3 regions of the Janthinobacterium sp. BJB446 genome follow, and region 1 is predicted to be linked to each of the others. Evidence: predicted binding sites of a transcription regulator. Region 1 holds the regulator's gene; each other region holds the start of a gene.
What was found. The regulator HrcA, encoded in region 1, represses chaperone genes, less so after heat shock. The targets are predictions, from matches to a motif close to TTAGCACTCNNNNNNNNNGAGTGCTAA.
Positions count from the first base shown of each region.

Region 2: the regulator HrcA is predicted to act here: its motif matches at 2,291-2,317, upstream of rpoH (RNA polymerase sigma factor RpoH).
Region 3: the regulator HrcA is predicted to act here: its motif matches at 2,157-2,183, upstream of groES (co-chaperone GroES).

Region 1 is NZ_PDZK01000002.1:686,724-692,664, forward strand. Features, by position in the region: gene CSQ92_RS18770 (barstar family protein) at 1-89, opposite strand, end outside; gene dapB (4-hydroxy-tetrahydrodipicolinate reductase) at 98-907, opposite strand; gene CSQ92_RS18780 (outer membrane protein assembly factor BamE) at 927-1,550, opposite strand; gene fur (ferric iron uptake transcriptional regulator) at 1,746-2,177, shown strand; gene hrcA (heat-inducible transcriptional repressor HrcA) at 2,226-3,242, opposite strand; gene CSQ92_RS18795 (HAD family hydrolase) at 3,345-4,070, opposite strand; gene CSQ92_RS18800 (hypothetical protein) at 4,315-4,914, shown strand; gene CSQ92_RS18805 (hypothetical protein) at 4,918-5,532, shown strand; gene mmsB (3-hydroxyisobutyrate dehydrogenase) at 5,719-5,941, opposite strand, start outside.
Region 2 is NZ_PDZK01000005.1:66,364-72,304, forward strand. Features, by position in the region: gene ftsY (signal recognition particle-docking protein FtsY) at 1-391, shown strand, start outside; gene CSQ92_RS24365 (cell division ATP-binding protein FtsE) at 400-1,143, shown strand; gene ftsX (permease-like cell division protein FtsX) at 1,140-2,060, shown strand; gene rpoH (RNA polymerase sigma factor RpoH) at 2,482-3,375, shown strand; gene CSQ92_RS24380 (hypothetical protein) at 3,466-3,732, opposite strand; gene CSQ92_RS24385 (hypothetical protein) at 3,912-4,364, shown strand; gene CSQ92_RS24390 (antibiotic biosynthesis monooxygenase family protein) at 4,361-4,708, opposite strand; gene CSQ92_RS24395 (cytochrome P450) at 4,705-5,832, opposite strand; gene CSQ92_RS24400 (ArsR/SmtB family transcription factor) at 5,909-5,941, shown strand, end outside.
Region 3 is NZ_PDZK01000001.1:3,511,631-3,517,571, reverse strand. Features, by position in the region: gene groL (chaperonin GroEL) at 1-1,575, opposite strand, end outside; gene groES (co-chaperone GroES) at 1,626-1,916, opposite strand; gene CSQ92_RS15565 (hypothetical protein) at 2,429-3,175, shown strand; gene CSQ92_RS15560 (DUF904 domain-containing protein) at 3,305-3,595, shown strand; gene CSQ92_RS15555 (cell division protein ZapA) at 3,595-3,906, shown strand; RNA gene ssrS (6S RNA) at 4,096-4,273, shown strand; gene CSQ92_RS15545 (EVE domain-containing protein) at 4,353-4,817, shown strand; gene CSQ92_RS15540 (GGDEF domain-containing protein) at 4,814-5,941, opposite strand, start outside.

The DNA of each region.
Region 1 (5,941 bases):
AACTCGGGGAAACCGAAGGCTTGCACGCATTGCGCGTGAAAGCTCGCTGCGTCGGTAATCTCTTTGCCGTTCAGTATTGCAGTGGCCATGGTCTTCCTCAGTTCTTCAGCGACAGCACATCCTGCATGTCGAACAGGCCGGTCGGCTTGTCGGCCAGGAAACGCGCGGCGCGCAAGGCGCCGTGGGCGTAGGTGACGCGGCTGCTCGACTTGTGGCTGATCTCGATGCGCTCGCCGATGCCGGCAAACAGCACCGTATGATCGCCGACGATATCGCCGCCGCGGATGGTGGCAAAGCCGATGGTCGACGGGTCGCGTTCGCCCGTCACGCCTTCGCGGCCGTACACGGCGCATTCCTTCAGGTCGCGGCCCAGGGCGCCGGCCACCACTTCACCCATTTGCAGGGCGGTGCCCGATGGCGCATCGACCTTGAAGCGGTGATGTGCTTCGATGATCTCGATATCGTAGCCTTCGGACAGGCTTTTCGCGGCCAGTTCCAGCAGCTTCATGGTGACATTCACGCCCACGCTCATGTTCGGGGCGAACATGATGGCCGTCTTTTCGGCGGCGGCGGCAATCGCGGCCTTGCCAGCGTCATCGAAACCCGTGGTGCCGATAATCATCTTGATGCCATGCTCGGCGCAATACGCCAGGTGCTGCAAAGTGCCTTCGGGACGCGTGAAGTCGATCAGGTAATCGGCGCCGGCCAGGCCGGTGGCCAGATCGGATGCGATCAGCACGCCGGCAGGCTTGCCGAGAAAGGCGGCCGCATCCTGGCCGACGGAAGGCGAACCAGCGCGGTCGAGGGCGCCGGCCAGCACGGCGTCAGGCGCATTGCTGACCGCTTCGATCAGGATATGGCCCATGCGGCCGCTGGCGCCAGCGATGGCAATTTTCAGTTCAGTCATTTTATTCTCTTACAGCAACTTATTTGGTGGGTTCGGCAGCAGGTGCAGGCTCGGCGGCAGGCGCAGGCGTCACTTCCGGCTTACTCACAGGAATGGCGGGCGCGGCATCGGCCGGCACGGGCACGGCGCTTGGCGCCACGGGCGATGGCACGGCGGCGGCAGGCACGTCGGCCTTGGCGACCTTGGCGAACGGCGACGGGCCGGCGATACGGTCGATGTATTCTTTCTCCGTCGGCAAGTTGCCGCCTTCGAAACGTTCAACCTTGCCATCTTTGCCGAAGTACACGACCACGCGGCTGCTGGTGGTTTCGCCACTGCCCCGGGCCAGGCGGAATGGATAATCCCAGCGGTCGGCATGGAAGATATCGGTCAGCAGCGAGGTGCCGAGGACGAAACGCACCTGGTCGCGCGTCATGCCCACTTTCAACTGGGCCAGCATCTCTTCGGAGACAAAGTTGCCTTGTTGAATGTCAGGACGGTAGGGCGAGAAAAACCACATGAATTTTTGCAGCGGCGTAATGGTGGTCGTTTGTGCGCCCTGTTCGGGGACCAGTTCCTTGCCTTCTTTTTGAGCAGCTGCCGGCTTTTCGCCAAGGATGCCACGGCTGGCGCAGCCGGACATGGCCAGCGCGACACAGACCATGCCTGCCACAACTGGTGCTCGAAATGAAATACGGTGCCAGAGAGATGGCAATACAGCCGGTGTTACGCGCATAAATGACCTCAATTTGATGAACAAAACGCCAGGAGTGGCCGGCCTGCCAAAAAATGCATATTTTGGCACTCCCCGCTAAAACGCTATATGATAAAGCACCTGACCCACATACGAGCAACAAACATGAGTAACAATCCTAGTGATCTCAAGGCAAGCGGCCTGAAAGCCACCCTGCCACGGCTGAAGATACTCGATATCTTCCAGAGTAGCCCGGTACGCCACCTGACCGCGGAAGACGTCTACAAGATTCTGCTGGCCGACAATATGGATGTCGGCTTGGCAACTGTCTACCGCGTCCTGACGCAATTCGAACAGGCAGGCTTGCTCAACCGCAACCATTTTGAAACCGGCAAGGCGATTTTCGAACTCAACGAAGGTTCCCACCACGACCACTTGGTGTGCCTCGACTGTGGCCGGGTCGAGGAATTCTTCGACGAAGACATCGAAGTGCGCCAGCAAAAGGTAGCCGAAGAGCGCGGCTTCAAGATCGCCGAACACGCCTTGGCCATCTATGGCAACTGCATCAAGACGGCTTGCCCGCACAAAACCGCCTGACCACAGCTGGCAGCTCCCACGGGGCGGCTGGCGCGCCAGGCAGTACGATCAATGATGGCTGAGCGCGCTTGACAGCAACTTGGCCGTGATATCGACAATCGGGATGACGCGCTCGTAGGCCATGCGCGTCGGTCCGATCACTCCCAGCGTGCCCACGATCTTGCCGTTGACTTCATACGGCGCCGTCACCACGCTCATCTCATCCATCGGCACCAGGTTCGATTCGCCACCGATGAATATCTGCACGCCCGTCGCCTTGCTCGATACGTCGAGCAGCTGCATCAAACCCGTTTTTTGCTCGAACATGTCGAACATCTGACGCAGCGAATGCATATTCGATGACAGATCGCTCACGCTGAGCAAGTTGCGCTCGCCGGAAATCACCATGTCATCGCTATGGTCGGCCATCGCTTCGCTGCCCGCTTCCACGGCCGCCTGCATCAGGCTGCCCATATCGTCGCGCAACTGGCGCAATTCGCCCTGCAGGCGCACGCGCACGGCATCGAATGACAGGCCGCCATAATTCTGGTTGATGTAATTGGCCGATTGCACCAGTTGCGCCGGCGTATAGTCGGCCTCCGTCAGCAATAAACGGTTCTGCACGTCGCCGCCGGGGGCGACGATGACGAGCAGGATGCGTTTTTCGGACAGGCGCAGGAATTCGATTTGCTGGAATACGGATTCGCGGCGCGGAGTGAGCACGACACCGGCAAACTGCGACAGCGACGACAGCATCTGCGCCGCGTTGGCGATGGTTTTTTGCGGTTGCGGCGTCTGCAGGCGCATGCGCGACTCCACCAGATGCTCGTCCAGGTGCCGGACGGTCAGCAAGGTATCGACAAAGATGCGGTAGCCGCGCGGCGTGGGGATGCGTCCGGCCGAGGTGTGAGGGCTGGACACATAACCGAGCTCTTCCAGGTCGGCCATGATGTTGCGGATCGTGGCCGGCGACAGGTCCAGGCCGGAAATTTTCGACAAGGCGCGCGAACCGACCGGCAGGCCGTCGGCGATATATCGCTCGACCAGGGCTTTCAGCAGTGTTTGGGCACGTGTATCGAGTTGCATGGTGTTTTATTTAAGCAAGTATGTTGTTAAGCAAGCGGCAACGAAAGCGGCCGAACGTGCATCAACAGCGCCTATTATGCACGTTCGCCCGCCCGGCGGCGATCAATCTTCCAGTTGCCCCTGCAGCCACAGCAGCAATTCATCGAAGTTGGCGCAGATGGCGTCGGGCTGCACACCGGCGGCCAGATGCGCGTCGCTGCCCTTGCGGTTCATCCAGACGGCGCGCATGCCCGCCCCCTGCGCTCCCGTGACGTCGAAATACAGGTCGTCGCCGACATACACGGCCTCATGCGGCGCCACGCCCAGCGCGGCGCAAGCGGCCAGGAAGATGCTCGCGTCAGGCTTGGCCACGCCGAAATCGCTGGCGGCGATGGAGACTTTAAAATGCTGTGCCAGGCCGATAATTTCAAGGTCCGCATTGCCATTCGAAATCGAGCCGACCAGCATGCGCTGGCCCATCCAGGCAAGGCCAGGCAAGACGTCGTCATACGGCTGGACGCGATGGCGCGCAGCCAGGAACTGCGCGATGGCGCCATCGACCAGGACAGGATCCTCGCCGGCCGCCTCGAAGGCAGCCAGCAAGCCCGCGCGGCGCAACTCGATCAGGTTGCCATGGAAATGCGGTTGTTCATGGAGCATGGCCAGGCGGTGCTGGCGCAGCACCTCGATGGAAAACTGCTGCGCCACCTTGGGCGCATGCGTGGCCAGCCAGTCGTGCAGCAGGGTTTCCGCGGCGGCAATCACGGGCGCGATGGGCCACAAGGTATCGTCGAGGTCGAACAGGATGGCCTTGGGCGGCACGGCAGGTTTTACAGGGGCAATAGACATGGGATTCACGGTGGATGCCACGCCACAGTGCGCAGCCTGCCTGTATTGTCGCATTGATCGCCGCCGCCGGCATGGCTGCGCCTCCGTGAAATGGGGCCGGGCCAGCGCTTCCCGGCGAAAAATTGTTACAGGGTGATACAAGGCAAGATCATTCAGCTTGCCAGATAGACTAAAATAGGCGCCATTCCAATGCGGCGCCAGCGTCCGCGTTGCGCTACCCAACCTAATTCGTTTTGGAGAATGTATGAAAAATTTGTACCTGCGCTCGATGCTGGCGGCGGCTTGCGCCGTCACACTGGCAGCCTGCGGTGGCAGCGGCGGCAACCTGTATCTGCAAGGCCAAGTCGTCGGCCTGGCCAAAGATGGCCTGATTCTCCTGAATGACGGGGAAAGCTTGCCGATTCCTGCGGGCCAGGCCAGCTTTGTTTTCACCAAGCTGGTCAAGAACGATGACCGCTACAATATCACCATCGCACAACAGCCCAAGGGTGCCGTTTGCACCATTATCAATGGCGTCGGCAAGGCATCGAGCTACTCCGTGACCACGGCCCAGGTGAACTGCCAGACCAACGCCTACCCGTTGAGCGGCACGGTCACGGGCCTGACCACGGATGGTTTGCGCCTGGTGATGGGCCCCAACGGCACCACCCTGCTGGCTGGCGCCACCACCTACGAATTCAAAAGCGTTGATGACGGTGCCTCGTACGGCATTTCCATACTGGCTCAGCCAACGGGCCTGACGTGCCGCTTCCAGGGTTCCAGCAGTGCCGATGGCAGCGATACGGTCGGCAAGATGGGATCTGCCGCCACGACCGCAGCCACACTTGACTGCAAGCCGCAGTAATCCTTGCGATCCGTCACCTATTTTTTGGAGAAATACATGAAGTTATCCTGCTTGCGCCCTATCGCCGCACTGCTGCTGACCTTGGGACTGGCCGCTTGCGGCGGCAAGGCCTCGTATGATGTCAGCGGCACGATCTCAGGCTTGAACAATGAAGGACTGATCCTGGTCAATAGCGGCGACTCCCTGCCGGTTCCTGCGGGGAAAACAGCGTTTACCTTTGCCAAGCGCATCGACTATGGTACCGACTACAACATCACCATCCAGCAGCAACCGGCGCACATGACTTGCAGCATCAGCGGTGGTTCAGGTTCGGCTGGTCATTACCTCACTATCAGCGCCGCTGTTGCTTGTGCGCAAAACAGATATACCGTGGGTGGCACGATTTCCGGCCTGACGGTGGACGGTCTGGTGCTGATTAACGGTAGTACAACAACAACAGTGGTCAAGGACTCCACGACCTTTACCATGGCTGGCTCCGTCGCCTATGGCGATACCTATGGCGTCAGCGTCTCCGTGCAGCCGAAGGGTCTGCTGTGCGTTGTACAGCCGGGCACAGGCGGCGGCACCATGGGCGAAGCGAATGTGACATCGGTAAAGGTCGCCTGCAATCCGGCCTAAGTTGCAGCAACGGTAGCCGCCAGGCGGCTACCGGGAAGAGATATCATGAAAATCTATATTTGATATTCAAAATATAAATTGGAGTTATATGTGGCGATGCAGCATAATGCATCTGTCTCCTCCAACTCTTCCAAGAATTGGATTTAGCCCGCTTTTACCAGCGGGCTTTTTTTTGCCCAAAATTCCTCAGGCAGGCTTGTTCAAGCCCGGCTGCAGCATTTGCACGATGCTGGAGAAATCCTGCTGCGCATAACCGGCTTGCGCATGCATCTGGTACAACTGGCGCGCCAGACCGCCCAGGGGCGTGGGCGCATTCGCCGACAGGGCCGACTGCTGCGCCAGGCCAAGGTCTTTCAGCATCAGCGCCGTGCCGAAGCCGCCCGTGTAATTGCGCGACGCGGGCGTACCG
Region 2 (5,941 bases), on a different contig from region 1:
CGACTCCGTGCAATCGGCAAAAGCGCGCGGCATCGACGTGGTGATGGTTGACACGGCAGGCCGCTTGCCGACGCAGTTGCACCTGATGGAAGAATTGAAGAAAATCAAGCGCGTGATCGGCAAGGGCATGGATGGCGCACCGCATGAAACCTTGCTCGTCATCGACGGCAACACGGGCCAGAACGCCCTCACGCAAGTGAAGGCCTTCGACGATGCCCTGCAGTTGAGCGGCCTGGTGATCACCAAGCTGGACGGCACCGCCAAGGGCGGCGTGCTGGCGGCAATTGCCCGCGTACGCCCCGTGCCCGTGTATTTCATCGGCATCGGTGAGAAAATTGAAGACTTGCAGCCTTTCGTGGCTGCCGAATTTGTCGAAGCGCTGCTCGGATAAGCCCATACATGATTGAATTTCAGCACGTCTCCAAGCAATACTCCCCCGATGCCGTGGCGCTCAGCGACATTTCGCTCAGTATTGCCAAGGGCGAGCTGGTGTTCCTGGCTGGCCCGTCCGGCGCCGGCAAATCCACCTTGCTGAAAATGATCGCCGCCATGGAACGCCCCACGTCGGGCAAGCTGATCGTCAATGGCCAGGACATGGCGAAGATCAAGCCGGCCGGCGTGCCGTTTTTGCGCCGTAACATGGGCTTGATCTTCCAGCAGCAAAAATTGCTCAACGACCGCTCCATCCTGGCCAACGTCATGCTGCCGCTGCTCGTCGTCGGCGCCCACAAGGCGGCCGCCGAACAGCGCGCGCGCGCCGCGCTCGACAAGGTGGGACTGCTGGACCGCGCCATGGCGCGACCGCTGTCGCTGTCGGGCGGGGAACAGCAGCGCGTGTCGATCGCGCGCGCCATCGTCAACCGGCCGCAGATCATCCTGGCCGACGAACCGACGGCCAACCTGGACCGCGCCAGCGCCAACAAGGTGCTCGACGCCCTGAAAGCATTCCACTCCGTGGGCGTGACCTGCCTCATTTCCAGCCATGACGAACAGATGCTCGACGCCGCCGCCCGCGTGATCCACCTGAAAAACGGCCAGCTGGTCGCCATCGACAAGGCCACGCAGGCGCCCGTCTTCGCGCCGCCCGATCCCGATTTTGCGCCCTCTCCCGACCAGGACGACGCGCAGGGAGAGCAGGCATGAGAGGCTGGTTCCGTCAACACCGCTTCGCCCTCGGTTCGGCACTGATTCACTTGCGCAAGTCGCCGGGCGGCTTTCTATTGAACGTGCTCGTCGTCGCCATCGCCCTGTCGCTGCCGTTCGCCGGCTTGACCATGCTCGACAATGTCCGCCCCATGTCGGAACAGATGTCGGTCGACCCGGAAATCAGCGTCTTCCTGAAGATCGACACGCCGCGCGAGCAAGCCGTGGCCCTGGCGAGCGCCATGCGCAAGATCGTGGGCCCGCAAAAGGCAAAGATCGTCTTCATCCCGCGCGAACAGGCGCTGGACTCGCTGAAAAACAAGAGCGGCCTGGCCGATGTGCTCAGCACCCTGGGCGACAATCCCCTGCCCGACAGCTATGTGCTGAAACTCGATGCCTTCAGCAGCGCCAGCGAAGCGCAGGATGTCGATGCGGTGGCGGAACAGTTGCGCCAGCTGCCATTCGTGGAATCGGCGCAAGTCGATTCGGCCTGGGTCAAGCGCCTGGCGGCCCTGCTGGGCGTGCTGCGCCTGGTGCTGCTGCTGCTGGCGATCACGCTGGGCGTGGCGGTGATCGCCGTGGTCTTCAACACCATCCGCCTGCAGGTGATGCAGCAGCGCGATGAAATCAGCATCTCGAAATTGATCGGTGCCACCGATACCTTCATCCACCGTCCCTTCTATTACACGGGCGCCCTGCTGGGCCTGTGCGCCGGTGCGCTGGCCCTGGGCGCCGTGGCGCTGGCCTTGCAGCCGCTGAATACCGCGATTGCCGAGTTTGCCCGCCTGTATGCGTCCGAATTCCAGCTGGTGCCGCTGGCGCCGCTGCCGATGGCCGGCTTGCTGGCCCTCAGCGCCGGCCTGGGTCTGATCGGCGCCTTCCTCTGCGTGCAGCGCCACCTGGCGCGCCTGAACTGACCTTCCTTTCCATGGCGGCGCTCCCGCGCCGCCATGCGTCTCGCCATCTCCATATTGCTGTTATATTGACATTAAGCAAGTATTCTTAAGGCTCGCTTCAGCCAGAGGCCGTAGACTGGCCATGTTGTCGTAAAGCGGCCTGCAGCGCTGTTCAGATCGCTTTTTAAAGATGTATATCAAGCATTCATTCGCTATAGCATTTAGGCTATCAGGTCGATTAAATGTGCTGATTGGCACTCTCAAGCAGAGAGTGCTAATATAGGGACATACCAACAGCAGAACCGCCATGGACGCCAGATCAAGATGGTGCCGCGATCTGCAAAGTGCAAGACCGAATACGCAAAAACGAAGATACGAGCTGCCACGTCGCGTGACGTGGCCAACTGGAACAAAGCAAGACTACGAGGGAGAAAACATGACTATGATGTCCGCAACGTCCGCATTGGTTCCGACCAAAAGTAATGCGCTGGGCCTCGGGTTCACTGGCAATCTGGGCAATATCGACGCCTATATTTCGGCCGTGAACCGCCTGCCCATGTTGACCCATGACGAAGAAATTTCGCTGGCGACACGCCTGCGTGAAAAAAATGACCTGGCCGCCGCGCAAGAACTGGTGCTGTCGCACCTGCGCCTGGTGGTCTCGATTGCCCGCGGCTACCTGGGCTATGGCTTGCCGCACGCCGACCTGATTCAGGAAGGCAATATCGGCTTGATGAAAGCCGTGAAGCGTTTCGATCCGGACCAGGGCGTGCGCCTGGTGTCGTACGCCATGCACTGGGTGAAAGCCGAGATGCACGAGTACATCCTGAAAAACTGGCGCCTGGTCAAGGTCGCGACGACGAAGGCGCAGCGCAAGCTGTTCTTCAACCTGCGCAGCCACAAGACGGGCCTGGACGCGATGACGCCAAAGCAGATCGATGCGCTGGCCAAGCTGCTCGACGTGAAGCGCGAAGAAGTGATCGAGATGGAAACCCGCTTGAGCGGCCGCGACATCGCGCTGGAATCGCCGACCGACGATGAGGACGACAAGTTTTCGCCGATCGCCTATCTGTCGTCGGAGCAAAGCGAGCCGACCAAGGTACTGGAAGCGGAACAAGTGACGCGTCTGCAATCGGAAGGCCTGGAAACGGCACTGTCGAAGCTGGACGCCCGTTCGCGCCGCATCATCGAAGCGCGCTGGCTGGCCAACGACGACGGCTCCGGCGCCACCCTGCACGCGCTGGCAGAAGAGTTCGGCGTATCGGCCGAACGCATCCGCCAGATCGAAGTGGCGGCGCTGAAAAAAATGAAGGGCGCCCTGGCCGCCTACGTGTAATCGCAAGCAATGCCGCAATGCAAAAGGCGCCGCAAGGCGCCTTTTAGTTTTACAACTTGATATTTATCAACAGATGAACATTGTCAGCCCTTACGCTGCAGCCAAGCCCTTGGTGATCAGCTCGGCGACCAATTCATTCAGATCCGCGCCGCGTTCCTTGGCCAGGGTCTGCAATTGCAAGACCAGATCGCTGTTCAGCTTGACGGCGAATGGCACCAGGCCCAGGGCCTGATCGCGCTTGCGCTGCTCGCGGCGGTCGATGACCACCGCTTCCTTACCGAATGCACCGGCGCCGGGAACATTCATCTTTCCCATCAGTTTCTTGGCATCGCTTTTGGCCAGGTCGGTTTTTTTCATGGTTGTTTCCTGATTTTCAAAACAGCCATTCTACGCAGTAATCGGCGCGCCGCGTGGCTGGCGCATCAATTCACCGGCAGCACGCCAATAGTGCGCCGTAAAAATATCATTTTGTTACTATCATTTTCATCCCACGCGTGAACAAGCACGCCGGGGACGCTCCACCTGAAAGGAAAAACATGCATTATCTGACCCGCTCTTACCGCACCGTGTTGCTTCCCCTGTTCTTCGCCTGCCTGGCCGTGCTGGCTGGCTGCGGCGCGGCCGGCAGCGCCGGCGACGCGGAAAACACGCCGCGCAGCGTCACCCACGTGCTCTCGCCGGGCGAACAGGTGGCCATCACGGCCACCGACACCCTGAAACTCGAACGTGTCAACGACAGTCGCTGCCGCAAGGGCGCCGTGTGCGTGTGGAAAGGCTACGTCAGCTACAGTTTCAGTTTGCTCAACAGCGCAGGCGCCACGGACATCGTCTTGTCCGACTCCATGCCCGGCGCCGCCAGTTCCGTCACCGTCAACCACCTGACGTTTACCCTGCTCGATGTCGATCCGGCCACGCCGCCCGCCCTGAATGCGGCCGAGCCCACGTACCGGGTCAAAGTGAAAATCACGCAGGGCGCACTGCCACGCTAAACGCTGTGACGCCGCCGGCTGTCGGCCGGCGCCTGCTGCCGGTCCAGCATGCCGTAATCGCGTACGACGGCGGCAATGCGCAGCCGGTAGTCGTCAAACACGCCCTGCCGGCCGGCTGTTTGCGCCGCGCGGTGCGCTTCCAGCTGCCGCCATTGCGCCAGCGCAGCCTCGTCGCGAAAGAAGGATAGCGACAGCAATTTGCCTGGCTCGCTCAGGCTGCTGAAGCGCTCGATGGAAATGAAACCGTCCACTTCATCGAGCAAGGGACGCAGCGCGGCGGCCAGGTCCAGATACTGCTGGCGCCCTTCCACGCTGGGCCAGACTTCGAAAATCACGGCAATCATTTCATTTCTCCCAGGCTAAAAACAGGAATGCGCGCGTTCAGCGACGGCAGATAACGCCACGCCAGCGGCATGCGGTCCAGCCCGTCGGCCCACGCCTGCAGGCAAGCCGTGGCTATGGCCTGCGCGATGGACTGGCCCGGACAAATGTGGCGGCCATGGCCAAAGCCGCACTCCGCATGGCCGGCGCTGGCCAGCACGACGACGATCATCTGCCCGGCCGGCACGCGCACGCCATCGAATTCCACGTCTTGCGCCGTGTAGCGGCGCGTGTTGTGGATGGAGGGGTCATGCCGGCTGACCTCGCGCAGCAGGGCTGGCCACAGCCGGGGGGCGGCACGCACTTGCGTGGACCACTGCGGTTGCGTGCGCAAGGCAACTATGGCATTGCCCAGCAAGCCGGCCGTGGCATCGCAGGTCTGCGACAGCAGACCCACGAGGTTGGCCAGCACGCCGCCCGAGGCTCGCCAGCCCAGCGCTTCCGCCTCGGACACGACCTTGGCCAGCAAGCTGCCGGGCAATGCATCCGCCTCGCGCAGCAACACGGTAAAACCTTGCAGCAAGGCGTCTGCAGCCACTTGCGCGCCAGCCAGTTGTTCTCCATTACTCAACGGTGACAGGCAGGCGACGAAATCGCGCGTCCAGGCGGCCAGCGCCGGCCATTGCGCTGGCGCAAAACCCAGCAAGTCCGCCATGGCAAACAGGGGCAGTTCGAACAGCGCGCCGTTCAATTGCACGGCGCTGTCGGGCACGCGGTCGCTGGCCATGCGCCACGTCCGCGCCTGCAGGTGCGCCAGGTCCACCTGTCCCAGCGAACGCGCCAGCACCTGCTTCGGCACGGCATGCCGTTCGCCTTCATTCATGCGCACCAATTCCGCAAAAATCGCACCGCACGGCGTGCCCGCCAGGGTATCCGGCACCGGCTGGCCGGTCGGGCGCACGCGGCAATCGGGATGCTCGAGCACGGCGCGCACGCCGGCCGCGCCCGTCGCCAGCCAGCAGTCGAGCCGCGCATCGAAACGCAGCGGCGGGCCGTCCGCCAGGCGGCGATAGTAGTCATACGGCGCCGCGTGGGTAAGGGCTGAAAAAGGGTCGGCGGGGTCGATAACAAAGTCGGCGAGCGGCATGCGCATTCCATTGCAGTGAGGTGGGGACACGAGTATGCTGCCCCTTCCACCACTACACTTCGCCCTGGAACGAATCATGGATGACAAACTTCGCTCGGCCGACATGGGA
Region 3 (5,941 bases), on a different contig from region 1:
GTCAGCGATTTCGCAGACCATGCAGTCGGTCGTCAGCATCAGCGAAGCGATCGAAGCGGCGTTTTGCAGCGCCGAACGGGTCACTTTGGCTGGGTCCAGGACGCCCATTTCCACCATGTCGCCATACGTGCCGTTGGCAGCGTTGTAGCCGTAGTTGCCCGAGCCAGCCAGTACGGCTGCCACGACGACCGAAGCTTCTTCGCCAGCGTTTTGCACGATCATGCGCAGTGGCTCTTCCATTGCGCGCAGGACGATCTTGATACCAGCATCTTGATCAGGATTGTCGCCCTTGACCGTGATGTTGGCGCGTGCGCGCAGCAGGGCTACGCCGCCGCCTGGCACGATGCCTTCTTCCACGGCAGCGCGGGTCGCGTGCAGTGCATCTTCAACGCGGGCTTTTTTCTCTTTCATTTCGACTTCGGTGGCTGCGCCAACCTTGATCACGGCAACGCCGCCAGCCAGTTTGGCGACGCGCTCTTGCAGTTTTTCACGGTCGTAGTCCGAGGTCGCTTCTTCGATCTGTACACGCACTTGTTTCACGCGTGCTTCGATCGAAGCTGCTTCGCCGGCGCCATCGATAACGATGGTGTTTTCCTTGCCCACTTCGATGCGTTTCGCTTGGCCCAGTTCGGCCAGGGTCACTTTTTCCAGGGTCAGGCCGACTTCTTCAGCGATCACTTGGCCGCCGGTCAGGACAGCGATGTCTTCCAGCATGGCTTTGCGGCGGTCGCCGAAGCCAGGTGCTTTCACTGCGCAAGTTTTCAGGATGCCGCGGATGTTGTTCACAACCAGGGTAGCCAGCGCTTCGCCTTCGATGTCTTCTGCGATGATCAGCAGTGGACGGCCAGCTTTTGCGACTTGTTCCAGTACCGGCAGCAGGTCGCGGATGTTCGAGATTTTCTTGTCGCACAGCAGGACGAATGGGCTGTCCAGTACGGCAACTTGTTTCTCCGGGTTGTTGATGAAGTATGGCGACAGGTAGCCGCGGTCGAACTGCATGCCTTCAACGATGTCCAGCTCGTCGTTCAGCGACTTGCCGTCTTCAACGGTGATGACGCCTTCCTTGCCGACTTTTTCCATCGCTTCAGCGATACGCTCGCCGATCGAGTAGTCCGAGTTTGCCGAGATCGCGCCAACCTGGGCGATTTCCTTGGTCGTGGTGCAAGGACGGGCGATTTTCGCCAGTTCTTCGACGGTGGCAGCAACTGCCTTGTCGATACCGCGCTTCAGGTCCATCGGGTTCATGCCGGCGGCAACGAACTTCATGCCTTCGCGCACGATGGCTTGTGCCAGCACGGTTGCGGTGGTGGTGCCGTCGCCGGCGTTGTCGCTGGTGCGGGAAGCAACTTCCTTGACCATTTGCGCGCCCATGTTCATGAGCTTGTCTTTGAGTTCAACTTCTTTCGCTACCGAGACACCATCCTTGGTGACGGTAGGGGCGCCGAACGAGCGCTCCAGGACCACGTTGCGGCCTTTCGGGCCCAGCGTTACTTTGACTGCGTTGGCGAGGATGTTGACGCCTTCGACCATCTTGGCGCGCGCTGCGTCGCCGAATACTACTTCTTTAGCTGCCATGTTCAATTCTCCTGAGTTTCGGGATGTATCTGTCTACAACGTGGAAACAATTACTTGACGACGATCGCCATGATGTCTTCTTCGCGCATGACCAGCAGCTCATCGCCGTCAACTTTGACGGTTTGGCCGGCGTACTTGCCGAACAGGACGCGGTCGCCCACTTTGACATCCAGAGGACGCACTTTGCCGTCGTCGAGAATCTTGCCATTGCCTACGGCAAGGACTTCGCCTTGATCCGGTTTTTCAGCAGCTGCATCAGGAATGATGAGGCCGGACGCAGTCTTGGTTTCCTGGTCGAGGCGTTTGACGATGACGCGATCGTTCAATGGGCGCAGATTCATACAAAACTCCTTAAAGTTCAATGGATAGGTGTTGCTAAATGAATACATGCCTGGCACAGCGCCAGACGTGCTTTCAGTGACCGCCGTTGAAAGCAGCCCGCAACGGTCAAGCAAACCCCATGTCATCCTGTCCTTGCCTGTATCCGGCAGTGGTGCATCGCGGCGTCGCCCGCCGCGTAGCGTTCCCTGCAGTGGCCTGGCAAGCACCATCAGTCCTGAGGATTGCTACGAAAGAGTTTGTTAGCACTCTCTACTAACGAGTGCTAATTATAGGGACGGTAGGGGGCTTATTCAAGGGGAACATATAGATAGATGCTGAGCAGAGCCTGCATCTACACAGGGTTTGCGCCAGCACAAGCCTCGTTCCCGGGCGTCAGCAACAGGCGCGACTCTAGCATGCCGTTCGGAGAGGGGGCGTTCCTGTACGCATAGGAAACAGAGTTTGACTATGAAATTTGATAAGATGATTGCAATTGCATATCAATATCACCACTCGCACCAGAAAGCACGCCATGCCATTCCCGATTTCCCATCCCGCCCTGCGCCTGTTGGGCGCTACTCTCGTCGGTCTCGCCTGCCTGGGCAATGCCGCGGCGCAAACGCCCACCATCGTCGACGAGATCACCGTGGCGGCCCTGACGCCGCTGGAAAAGGAAATGTTGCTCAATGACTTGTTCAACGATTTGAACAAGGACGACGACGACCAGGAAGCCCATGTGTGGGACAACGGCGCCGACAATGGCGTGCTGGTGAAAGTTACATATAACTTCAGCAACTCCGGCATGACGGAACACAGCTTGAAGGCGCACGTGTGCCGCGACCTGAAATTCGTCGTCACCGCGGGCGACAAGTCGCAGGACCTGAGCCGCCGCACCTGTTCGCAGAACAGCGGACGCTGGGATGTGCAGGGCAAGGACCCGGCGCCCGTCGTGTATCCGCCATTTCTGTCCGACGTCACCATCGCCAAGCTCAATGCCAGGGAACAGAAAGCGCTGCTGACGGCCGCCGTGCGCACCTTGAAAGATGAAGAGGATGGCAAGACGCGCCAGTGGAGCAACAAGGGCCTGGGCAATGCGGTGCCGCTGGCAGTGCGCCTGACGCCCTCGGGGACGGACGCCAAGCCTGGCAGTTATCGCAGTACTTGCCGCGACTTGACGATGGTTCTTGACGGCAAGGGCGGACAACAGACGCTGACGCGCCGCTCTTGCGAAAACCGCTATGGCGGACTCGATATCGAACCCGATTACGTCGACGAGTAAAACGCTGCCATCGCGGCGTCGGCAGATGCGCGCACTTGGCGAAAAGCGCCGGAAAAAGCGTGTATTGTCCGCCAACTGCCCTGCATTGATGTAAATATGTGTGACAGCGGCGTGATTCGATTGACGCCCATGGAGCGTCCGCCCTATAGTGGCGGGATGATTTCCGAATTCAACGAATTATCCGACAAAATAGGCCTGCTGGCCGAAATGACCCATGCGCTGCGCCGTGAAAACGCGCAACTGCGCAAGGACAATGCCGCGCTGGCCGCCGAGAACGCCCTGTATGTGCAGCGCATGCGCGAGGCGCAGGAGCGGGTGGAAGCTTTGCTGGAAAAAATTCCCGAACTGGTGCAAGCCGGCCTGGAGCAAGCCGCTTCGGAAGCGGGCGCCTATAGTGCCGAGAACGAGAAGGAAGCGTAATGCCGCGTGTCGATGTCAATATCATGGGCCAGTCCTACAGCATGGTGTGCCGCGACGGCGAAGAGCGCGCGCTGCGCGAAGCGGCGATCTATCTCGATAGCAAAATGAAAGCCATCCGCGACGCGGGCAAGGTCAAGGGCAACGACCGCATCGCCGTGCTGGCCGCCCTGGGCGTGGCCGCGGAATTCCTCTCCGTGAAGTCGCCGCAAGGTCCGCTGTCGGAATTGACGATACTGGAAGTGAAGCAGAAAATCTCGGCCATGCACACAGTCCTGGATAGTGCCCTGACGCCCCAGGAAAACCTTTTTTAAACATCGAATCAAACCTGCTGCGCGTCGCGCATTGCGGCCTGCGATGCTCGCTGTGCTCTAGCACAGCTGCGCTTCTTAGCCACAATTCATCGCCGCTCGCTACGGTTTTATTCGGTGTTATTAATTGGTTTTTAAGTGGATACGGTACGATTTGTCTTTGCGATGCGCGATCAAAGGAGTAAACTTGGGTCTACCCTGCGGTGTTCGCGATTGCCATATATTCCTTGAACCATTTATGCGCATCGGTTGCGAATTTTGTTTGATGGGAGTGAGCGTCGCTCGTTCGACGAACCCGAAATTGAACTAACGTGACCACCTTGAACCGTTTGGTTCGGGATGCCGGCATAGCGGCACAGGCGGGGCCCAATTCGCAGTACCAAGAAAACGGTTGCAGCATCGATGCGCAACCGTTTTTTTACGCCTGTTGCTTTTGATAGGGAGTGAATATGAAACAATATTGGCTGATGAAATCCGAACCCGATGAAGTGAGCATCGACGACCTGATGGCGGCGCCCAAACACACCATGCCGTGGTTCGGCGTGCGCAACTACCAGGCGCGCAACTTCATGCGCGATGGCATGCAACCGGGCGATGGCGTGCTGTTCTATCACTCGAGCTGCCCGCAGCCGGGCGTGGCGGGCGTGGCCGAAGTGGCCAGCGGCGCGTATCCCGATCACAGCCAGTTTGAAGAGGGCGGCAAATATTTCGATGCCAAGGCCACGCAAGAGCAGCCGCGCTGGATCAGCGTCGACGTGCGCGGCGTCAAGAAGACGGCGCTGCTGCCCCTGTCCGAGATGCGCCAGATGCCGGAACTGGAAGACATGCTGCTGCTCAAGAAAGGCAGCCGTCTGTCGATCACGCCCGTGACGCCGGCGCAATGGAAAGTCATTACCGGCAAGCTGACAGGCTAGCCTTCGACCCGGTTGCGGCCATTCTGCTTGGCCCGGTACAGGGCCTGGTCGGCGGCGGCGAGCAATTGTTCCGGCGTCTGTCCTGCGTCATTCAGCGCGAGGCCGATGCTGGCCGTCACCAGGCCGCCGCGCGACGGTGCGTGGACGATGGCGGCCGCGGCGATCGCTTCCTGCATCTTGTGCGCCACGGCCAGTGCACCCGCGCCATCGGTGGCGGGCAGGATGGCGGCAAACTCCTCTCCGCCGAAGCGGGCCGCCAGGTCGCTGGCGCGCGGCAGCGCGGAATGCAGGGCGGCCGCGATCTGCTGCAGGCAGGCGTCGCCATACGGGTGGCCGAAGGTATCGTTGAGGCTTTTGAAGAAGTCGATATCGATGATCAGCAGCGCCAGCGGTTGATTGTTGCGCGCGGCGCGCTGCCACTCCAGCTGCAGGGTCTGGTCGAAGCAGCGCCGGTTGGCGATGCCCGTCAAGCCATCCGTCAGCGACAGCTTTTCCAGTTTGTCGTGGGCTTCGCGCAAAGCCCGTTCGCTTTGCATGTAGCGGCTTTGCAGGCTGGCCGAGCGCAGCGCGTGGACCGTCAGCGCGACAAACAGCGCGCTGGCCGCCAGGTAGAAATGCTCGCGCAGCACGACGAATCCCAGTCCCAGCAGGGCTGCCGTGAAGAAGATGGGGCTGAAGTTGTCAATCAGCAAGGTCAACGGCCGCGGCGGCCGTGCTTCTTCCTCGCCCGGCTGCACGCGCATGGCCAGCACCGCCAGCAGCAGGAAAGGCAGGCTGGGCAGTACCTCGCTGGGACCGGCTTCGGCCAGCGCATGCAGGGTCAGGTAATTATAGGCGCCCGCGCAGGCGGCGTAGCACCACAGGAACACGCTGAGTAGCAGGTAGAAACGCCCTTGTGCGCCATCGCGGCGGTGCGCCAGCAGGCGCAGCGAGGCGCAACAGGCCAGGACGAGGTTTTCCACGTTGTACGTCGTCACCAGCAGGCTGGCGGGTATCGGCGCGATCGAGCGCTGGTCGAAGGGCGAGACGGAAAAGATGGCCGTATAGGTCAGGTAAGCTGCCAGCAGCACTTGCACGGCGTCCAGCCATTGCAGGGTGCGCGAAGGGTGGCGGTCGCTGACCGA